Regions from separate parts of the Streptomyces sp. NPDC048211 genome, predicted to be linked through region 4. Evidence: riboswitches for the same ligand, from Rfam matches in the RefSeq annotation. Region 4 holds a riboswitch; each other region holds the start of a gene.
What was found. Region 4 has a riboswitch for S-adenosylmethionine ahead of ACGFZA_RS21155 (putative leader peptide). Riboswitches for the same ligand answer to the same signal wherever they lie in the genome.

Region 1 (2,194 bases), on a different contig from region 4:
CAGCTTCTTCGTCACGCCGACCGTCACCCCGCCCGCCGTCTCGGCGAAGATGCCCTCGGTGCGGGCCAGCAGCTTGATCGCGTCGACGACCTGCTCGTCGTTGACGTCCTCGACGGCGCCACCGGTGCGGCGGGCGATGTCCAGGACGTACGGGCCGTCGGCCGGGTTGCCGATCGCCAGGGACTTGGCGATCGTGTTCGGCTTCTGCGGCCGCACCACGTCGTGGCCGGCCTTGAAGGCGGCGGAGACCGGGGAGCAGCCCTCGGCCTGGGCGCCGAAGATCTTGTACGGCTTGTCCTCGACCAGACCGAGCTTGATCAGCTCCTGGAGCCCCTTGTCGATCTTCGTCAGCTGGGAGCCGGACGCGATCGGGATGACGATCTGGTCGGGCAGCTGCCAGCCGAGCTGCTCGCAGATCTCGTAGGCGAGGGTCTTGGAGCCTTCGCCGTAGTACGGGCGCAGGTTGACGTTGACGAAGCCCCAGCCCTCGCCGAGCGGGTCACCGATGAGCTCGGAGCAGAAGCGGTTGACGTCGTCGTAGTTGCCCTCGATGCCGACCAGCTCACCGCCGTACACCGCGGCCATGACGACCTTGCCCTGTTCCAGGTCGTGCGGGATGAACACGCACGAGCGCAGGCCGGCACGGGCGGCGGCGGCGCCCACGGCGCCGGCCAGGTTGCCGGTGGAGGAGCAGGACAGGGTGGTGAATCCGAAGGCGCGGGCGGCCTCGACGGCGATCGCAACGACGCGGTCCTTGAAGGAGTGCGTCGGGTTGCCGGAGTCGTCCTTGACGTACAGGCCGCCGGTGACGCCCAGCTCGCGGGCGAGGTTGTCGGCCTTGACCAGCTTGGTGAAGCCGGGGTTGATGTTGGGCTTGTCCGCGACATCGGAGGGAACCGGCAGCAGCGGCGCGTAGCGCCAGATGTTGTTGGGTCCGGCCTCGATGCGCTTCTTCAGCTCGTCCGGGGAGCCGCTCGGCAGGTCGTACGCCACTTCGAGCGGCCCGAAACAGGACGCGCAGGCGAAAAGGGGACCGAGTGCGAAGCGTTCTCCGCATTCGCGGCAGGAAAGCGCCGCGGCGGGACCGAGGTCCAGGGAAGATTCAGTGTTTGCTGCAACAGTCTCAACAGCCATGATGGCGAGGCCCTTTCTCCTCATCTTCCTCGCGACGCATTTCGTCACGAGACGGAATTGGCACCTTCCCCACCTGACCTCGCGGTCGGCGGGAGGGTTGCCGGGACTTCAACGGGCCGTTCCCTCTGTCCCTCTGGATGAGCGCTGTGGCACTGGACCATGGATCCAGGCGTTTATCGGCGGACGGACCCCGGCATGCGACGGCCATCTGCGTTGTTCAAGACTGTAACCGAAGCACCGGACTGTTGAGATAGTCGTCCGAACCGCGAGATGGATCACATACAGGGAGTATCGACCGTGCTGGAAGAGGTCGAACGCTGGCTGACCAGGCGTTCCTGGTCAGCCGCCGACCGTCCGCTGGACCGTCTGCTGCACGCCCGAAACGGTGCGAACGGGCCGAGCGTGAGCGTGGTGCTGCCCGCACTGAACGAGGCGGAGACGGTCGGTGACATCGTCGCGACGATCCGGCGCGAGCTCATGGAGAAGGTCCGGCTGGTCGACGAGCTCGTGGTGATCGACTCCGGTTCGACGGACGCCACCACCGAGGTCGCCCGCCGCGCCGGCGCCCGGGTCGTCCACCGCGACGCGATCCTTCCGCGCGTCCCCGCCGTCCCCGGCAAGGGCGAGGTGCTCTGGCGGTCGCTCCTGGTGACCGGCGGTGACATCGTCTGCTTCATCGACGCGGACCTGAAGGACTTCTCGGCGGACTTCGTCTCCGGCATCGTCGGGCCGCTGCTGACCGACCCGGACGTGCAGTTCGTCAAGGCGATGTACGACCGCCCCCTCGGCAAGAGCGCGGGGCAGGGCGGTCGCGTGACCGAGCTGGTGGCCCGGCCGCTGCTCAATCTGCACTGGCCGCAGCTGGCCGGCTTCGTCCAGCCGCTGGGCGGCGAGTACGCCGTGCGCCGCTCGCTCCTGGAGCGGCTGCCCTTCCCGGTCGGTTACGGAGTGGAGCTGGGCCTGCTCGTCGACGCCCTGCACACGGTCGGCCTGGACGCGCTCGCCCAGGTGGACGTCGGGGTCAGGATCCACCGCCACCAGGACGGCCAGGCCCTCGGAC
Region 2 (2,194 bases), on a different contig from region 4:
CTTCGTCGTCGGGGAAGCCGACCAGCCGGGCGAGGACGAGGACGGGGAGTGGCTCGCAGAAGTCGGCGACGAGGTCGGCCGTGCCGCGGCTGCACACCTCGTCGACGAGCCGGTCCGCCAGTTGCTCGCAGTGCCTGCGGATCGCATGCGGATCGGCGCCTTCGAGGGCCGGTCCGACCATGCGGACGTGCCGCCGGTGCTCCTCGCCCGCGCTGAAGTAGATCGACGGCAGGGGGCGCCCCACCATGGGCAGCAGCGGCCAGTCCTCGGGTATGTGCGGCCACTGGTTCCACAGGCCGACATCGCGCGGGAACAACTGCCCGTCGCTGGTGACCTGATGGAGCTCGCGGTAGCCGATGACCAGCCAGGCGGGGAACCCGCCCGGGAGTTCCACCGGGACGACGGGCCCGTGATCGCTGCGCATGGCCCGGTAGACGGCCTGGGGGTCGGCCTGGAATTCGGGCCCGTCGAGCGGCACGGCCCCGGCGTGAGCCGGACAGCCGGGAGGCGGAGGAGGAGACGTCGGCGCGGGCTCGGCGGAAGATGGGCGCGTCATGAGTCCTGACTCCTGTGGCGACAGCTGCAAGCGTCACGATCATGCGATCAACGCATGGCCACTATAAGGATTTTATGTGACGCCGGAACTGTCAACAGCGGTCAATCCCACACCCTGAGCGTAACAACAGGTCGACATCTCACCGCAATTGCCGACCATCGCGATCTACTGCCCCTGTACGGTGCCGCCTTGGCGCAGGCCCTCGCCCCGTGCCCGGCTCGCCTCGCCTCGCGCAGATCCTCGCCCTCTTACTGACCCTCCTCGCACAGATCCCCGCCCTGGAGGGCGACGTTGACCAGTCCGGCACCCTTGCCGCCGGCGAGTCCGCCACCGACGCCACCTCCGCGTTCGCCCTCCACGAGCGTCAGGGCATGCCAGCGCGCCAGCCAGTACACCCGCCCGCGGTGAGCGGCGAGGGACTCCCGCAGCGCGCGAGGGGCGTGCGTCCACACCGAGGGAAGGTCACCCGCGTAGTCGAAGGCGGGCCGCAGCCCGACCCATCCGTCGTCGCCGACGTCACCGGAGGTGAGCAGGACCTCGACGGCCTGCCCCGGCTCCTGGCGGCACTTCTTGGCGTGGATCCAGTGCACGCGGTGGCCCGCGGCGTAGCGGGAGCAGGCGTCGCTCCGCACGGAGTCGTTCTGAGCGAGATGACGCAGCACGGTGAGGTTCGCCTTCCGGGGTGAGGACCCCGAGTGCCCTGCACCGCGGTCCGCTGTTCCCCGCACCCTGCGCACGGGGCAGGTCGTCACCCGGAGCACCCGCAGCGGAGCGGGGTGCCGTCCAGCAAGCCGGGGCTGTGCGCTGGAACTCATGACCCACCCACGACTCTAACCCACGCAAACGGCACGACCCGACGAGTGGTCAGGGGCACGCGGCACCCCGTACCGGACACCACACGCCGCCGGACCTCCCGCCGGCCCTCCCCCGACCCCCGGGGCCCTCCCCTCCCGATCGTGCCGGGGAGAGGCCCCGGGGCACTCACCCGGTGACGAGACCGGGGTCGCTGGAACCGGCCCGGCCGGTCTCGACGTGCCCGGCGAAGCGCCGCAGGAAGGTGGCGTCCACGTCGGAGATGACGGTGACGTCGTACCAGCTCTTGCTCCCCCGCAGGTCAAGCGCGTGTGTCACGGTCGCGCCGGCGCCGACCGCGAAGGTCTGCACCCCTCCCCCGTACGCGGCGGCGCTGCGTACGGTCAGCCGCACGGTCGCGGCGCCCCCATTGACGAAGGTCAGTTCCAGCCCGCCGGAAACGGCATCATGACGGGCCGTCACCTCCGGACCGGCCACCTTCCCGCCGGCCCGGAAGGTGCGCAGGAAGCCGTTGGGGCCATGGACGGTGAGGTCGGTCACGCCCTTGGAATAGGCGGTGTTCCAGCTGTCCGAGAGCGACTTGCCCGCCTCGGTCGTGTAGGTCCAGGGTCCGTCGGTGCGGTTGGCGGAGGTCACCAGGAACTGTGCCCCGGCGGCGGCGCCGGCGCTGAAGGTGAGGCGGTACTTGCCGGTGGCCGTATCGGCGGCGCCGTCGACGAAGGGCGCGTAGCGCAGCGGCCGGGTGGGCCGGGCCCCCTTTTCCTGCTTGGGCACGGTGCCGGTGGCGGGCGGCGCGGGAACGTAGTCCGGGTGCCGGAGGCGGTC
Region 3 (2,194 bases), 150 kb from region 4:
GACGAGCGCTACCCACAGGTCCACGTCGGCGGCCGTCAGCTCCGCACCCAACGCATACGGCTGCAAGGAGAGATGGCGCTCCATCAGGTCGAGCGCCGCCGTCCGTTCCGCTGCCGCGGCGGACGGTGTCACGTTCCGCTCCAGCAGATCGCGCAGGCTTTCGATGTCCGCCGCGAGCGACGGCGGGTGGAGTGCGGAAGGGCGCGCCTCGTCGTGCCCGGACAGCAGCCCCGCGAGGTCGCGGAGGATGTCGGGCGTGTGGTTGCTGACGATGCGGCCGCTCCAGCGGTCGCACAGCGCGGGAGCCGTCAGCGGTCCGTCGTAGTGGAGCACCGTGGCCTCGTACGCCCTGCGCAGCGAGGCGAAGCCCTCGGGGGTCCCTGCCGGGTGGGTCAGGAGCGTGGTGGCGACCGAGTCCTTCACGCCGAGGAGGCCGAGTGTGATGGAGATGCGCAGCGAACGCGGACAGCTCGCCGACAGGAACAGTTCATAGCGGTGCGGCGCCGGATAGAAGCCGCCGGCGAGGCCGACGCCGATCCGGCTGTGGAAGCGGGGGGACGGAACGCCCGACGAGGGGCGCAGGCCTGCGGCGCGGGAAGCGGAGGCGGACGAAGCGGTGCCGTACTTCGGCGAGCTGCCTGTACTGGAACCGCGCGAAGCTGTCTCGGGCATGACTCTCCCTATGGGGATCCCTGAGGGGAACGACGAAGCCACCGCCGCCTTGTGGGCACCGGCGGCCGGATACGGAACGAGTGCGCCTGCGTACCGGTCCGGACCGGGAGGACCCGTCGGGGCCCGGTGCGATCACGCCGGGACGAGGAGTCCGGCAGACCGGACCGGGACGGGTCCGGGGCGCGGACTAGTAAGCGCTGGAGACGCGCAGGAGATCGATGTGCAAGCGCCTCGTCAAGCCGTTCCTGGGCAATTCCCACCGGTCCCGCCATCGGGGCTCGCGAGACGCGAGACCGCGCTTGCCCTGTCGCACCAACAGGACCCGGTCGTCACCCGGGGCACCCCATCGCGGTGGAAGGGTTGCCTGTCAGCGGGCCGGGGCCGATGACCGCACGAACGGGAGATCCCGCCCGGGCAGCGCTGACAATCGTGACCGTCCACGTCAGTTTCGGTGCGCCCGGAGGCGCCGTCAAGAAGGCGGGACGAGCCGTCTCGCCTGATGGTCACCGGGCGCCGGGACTCCCCTCGGGCCGGGCCCCGGCTCAGCCCGCGCCCAGCAGGTTGACCAGACGGATGTAGCGGACCCAGTCCCAGTGCGGACCCGGATCCGTGTGATCCGTGCCGGGGACCTGTACATGGCCGAGGATGTGCGCGCGGTCCTTGGGGATGCCGTAGCGGTCGCACACCGAGGCGGTCAGCAGCGCCGACTTCTCGTACATGGCGTCGGTGAAGTACGAGGGCTGGTCCACATAGCCCTCGTGCTCGATGCCGATGCTGCGGGTGTTGTAGTCCCAGTTCCCCGCGTGCCAGGCGATGTCCTTCTCCCGCACGCACTGGTCGATGTACCCGTCCGCCGAGCGCACCACGTAGTGCGCGGACACCTGTTTCGCCGGATTCTGGAAGATCGCCACGGCGTCCGAGAAGGTCTCCTGGGTGACATGGATGATCACGTACTGCACCGGATATGCCGAAGGCCGCGTCGAGACGGTGTAGTTGGACGTCGAAGCCGGAACCCAGTGGGCGGCCGGGTAGTCCGTCGTGCCGGCCGTCGCCGCGGTGGCGCGGACGGAGGCGGGCAGCAGGGCCGCCGCAGCCGTCGCCGCCGCGCCCTGAAGGATCCTTCTGCGGTCCATGCGTACTCCTGAGTGTGGGGGAGGGGGCAGCGGGACGCTCCGGAACGGACCTCACGCAGCCCTGCGGCATCGCGCGGGATGCCGGTACCCGAATCCCCGGCATCCCGTGACTCCCTCGCGTCCGGTGACCGGGAGGTGACGTCCGATGTACGACCGAGCGGAGTGCGCGCCCCACCGTACGGGCGCCGGGCGAGTGGCGGAAGACGGCGTCAGCCCGAAATCGAGCTGAGGCGGAGTGAGTTGAGGAGGATACGGGTCCTGCGCCCGGACCGCCGGGCGATGGCGCACGGCGGCCCGGGAGCGTCCGCCCGTCAGTGGGTGAGCGGGCGCGGCAGCTTCAGGAGCGTCACGGACGTCCCGATGCCCGAGCCGACCAGCCGGCCGTCCGC
Region 4 (2,194 bases):
TCCTGATCGCCGTGCTGGGCGGAGCGGCCGTCGGCCTCATCCAGGGCTTCTTCTTCGCGAAGGTCGGAGTACCCGCCTTCGTCGTCACCCTGGCCGGCAACCTCGCCTGGAACGGACTGATGCTCCAGGTGCTGGGCGCCGACGGAACGGTCAACATCCCCGCCGACAGCGTCGTCGCCGAGATCTACTCGACCATCTACCACAGCCCGGCCGCCGCCTACGCGACCGCGGCCGTCGGGGTCGGACTGTTCCTGACCGCCTCCCTCCTGGACGCGGCCCGCCGCAGGGCCGCCAGAGTGCCGTCCCGCCCGGTCGCCGAGATCCTGCTGCGCGCGGTCGTCATCGCCGCCATCGCCTTCGTCACCGCGTACATCCTCAACCGGTACCAGGGCCTCCCGCTGGCCCTCCTGATCTTCCTGATCGTGCTGGTGGTCCTGGACTTCGTGCTGCGCCGCACCACGTACGGACGCAAGGTCTTCGCGGTCGGCGGCAACTCCGAGGGTGCGCGGCGGGCCGGCATCAGTGTGCCCTTCGTCCGGATGTCCGTCTTCTCGATCGCCGGCACCATGGCGGGCGTCGGAGGCCTCTTCCTCGCCGGGCAGATCCAGTCGGCGAGCCAGACCTCGGGCGGCGGCAACCTGCTGATGAACGTCATCGCGGCCGCCGTGATCGGCGGCACGAGCCTGTTCGGCGGGCGGGGTTCCGTCTGGTCGGCCCTGCTCGGAGCCCTGGTGATCGGGTCCATCCAGTCCGGGATGAACATCATGGGGGTGAGCAACGCGGTCCAGTTCATGATCACGGGAGCGGTTCTGCTGGCGGCCGTGGTCGTCGACTCGCTGTCCCGCAGGAGCCAGAAGGCCGCGGGGCGTGCGTGATCCGTACGCGTGCGAGGCCCCACGAGTGCTGTCCCGTGCCGGGGAACAGAGCGCGCAAGATCAGTACGCGTGCGCGCTCCACGAGTGCTGTCCCGTGCCGGGGAACAGAGCGCGCAAGATCAGTACGCGTGCGCGTCCCGCAAGTGCCGTTCCGTGCCGGGGAACAGAGCGCGCGGTCGCGTTGTTCTGCGCCATGGCAGTGCCCGCACGACCCGTGTGTGCGCGACCATGATCTACCGGGGCATTGCGTGGCGCTGTCGGCACGCGTAGCGTTCCGGACAGGTCATGAGTGTCAGCGACAAGCCCTGGCTTGCTGACCGGCAACCCTCCTGCGCGGCGGGGTGCTCCAGGTGACGACCAGGCGGGGCCCGTCCGGGTTCCGCAAGCGCGAGGCCCCCGGGCCCGCCGAGCCGGAAGAGCGGAGGCCACGGTCATGCCACCGGTGTCCCACCCGTTCGTCAGGGTGCTCGCCCCGCGCCGCCGCGTTCATCTGTACTCCCGGCCGCACATCGACCTCCAGCGCGTGGCCGGCGCGCTCTGTTGTTCCTGACCCGTACCCGCGACGCCGAACCTCCCGACGAGGCCCGGCGATCACCCACGGTCGATCAGGAAGGCACCCTTTCGTGTCCGCATCGTCATTGCCGCACCCTCCCCTGTCCACGTCCCCGCTCCACCTAGCCGTCGCCCTCAACGGCGCGGGCTGGCACCCCGCCGCATGGCGCGAGCCGGAGGCCCGTCCCGGAGAACTGCTCACCGCCGCCTACTGGACCGACACCGTCCAGGAGGCCGAACGCGGCCTGATCGACTTCGTGACGATCGAGGACGCGCTCGGCCTCCAGTCCTCGCGGTTCACGGAGCCGGACGGACGTACCGACCAGGAGCGCGGGCGCCTCGACGCGGTACTCATCGCCGCCCGAGTGGCCCCGCTGACCCGGCACATCGGACTCGTCCCCACCGTGATCACCACGCACACCGAGCCCTTCCACATCTCCAAGGCGATCGCCACCCTCGACTACGTGAGCACCGGCCGGGCCGGTCTGCGGGTCCAGGTGTCGGCCCGGAGCCACGAAGCGGCCCACTTCGGCCGCCGGACGTTTCCGCGCTTCCGCGTCGAGGACCTGGACACCCCGGCCGTACGCGACCTGACCGCCGAACTCTTCGAGGAGGCCGCCGACTACGTCGAGGCGGTACGTCGCCTCTGGGACAGCTGGGAGGACGACGCGGAGATCCGCGACGTCGCCACCGGCCGCTTCATCGACCGCGACAAGCTGCACTACATCGACTTCGAGGGAGCGCACTTCAGCGTCAAGGGCCCCTCG

Region 1: linked by a shared signal. The riboswitch ahead of thrC (threonine synthase) and the one ahead of ACGFZA_RS21155 (putative leader peptide) in region 4 are both predicted to bind S-adenosylmethionine.
Region 2: linked by a shared signal. The riboswitch ahead of ACGFZA_RS11430 (hypothetical protein) and the one ahead of ACGFZA_RS21155 (putative leader peptide) in region 4 are both predicted to bind S-adenosylmethionine.
Region 3: linked by a shared signal. The riboswitch ahead of ACGFZA_RS21780 (putative leader peptide) and the one ahead of ACGFZA_RS21155 (putative leader peptide) in region 4 are both predicted to bind S-adenosylmethionine.

Annotation. Positions count from the first base shown of each region.
Region 1 is NZ_JBIDAD010000013.1:49,801-51,994, forward strand. Features, by position in the region: gene thrC (threonine synthase) at 1-1,134, opposite strand, end outside; SAM riboswitch class I at 1,152-1,278, opposite strand; gene ACGFZA_RS34955 (glucosyl-3-phosphoglycerate synthase) at 1,432-2,194, shown strand, end outside.
Region 2 is NZ_JBIDAD010000002.1:1,041,243-1,043,436, reverse strand. Features, by position in the region: gene ACGFZA_RS11435 (cytochrome P450) at 1-556, opposite strand, end outside; gene ACGFZA_RS11430 (hypothetical protein) at 805-1,218, opposite strand; SAM riboswitch class IV at 1,266-1,375, opposite strand; gene ACGFZA_RS11425 (phosphocholine-specific phospholipase C) at 1,538-2,194, opposite strand, start outside.
Region 3 is NZ_JBIDAD010000005.1:496,230-498,423, forward strand. Features, by position in the region: gene ACGFZA_RS21775 (glutathione S-transferase C-terminal domain-containing protein) at 1-672, opposite strand, end outside; gene ACGFZA_RS21780 (putative leader peptide) at 860-985, opposite strand; SAM riboswitch class IV at 963-1,107, opposite strand; gene ACGFZA_RS21785 (N-acetylmuramoyl-L-alanine amidase) at 1,215-1,805, opposite strand; gene ACGFZA_RS21790 (esterase-like activity of phytase family protein) at 2,117-2,194, opposite strand, start outside.
Region 4 is NZ_JBIDAD010000005.1:342,423-344,616, forward strand. Features, by position in the region: gene ACGFZA_RS21150 (sugar ABC transporter permease) at 1-875, shown strand, start outside; SAM riboswitch class IV at 1,157-1,269, shown strand; gene ACGFZA_RS21155 (putative leader peptide) at 1,309-1,425, shown strand; gene ACGFZA_RS21160 (LLM class flavin-dependent oxidoreductase) at 1,499-2,194, shown strand, end outside.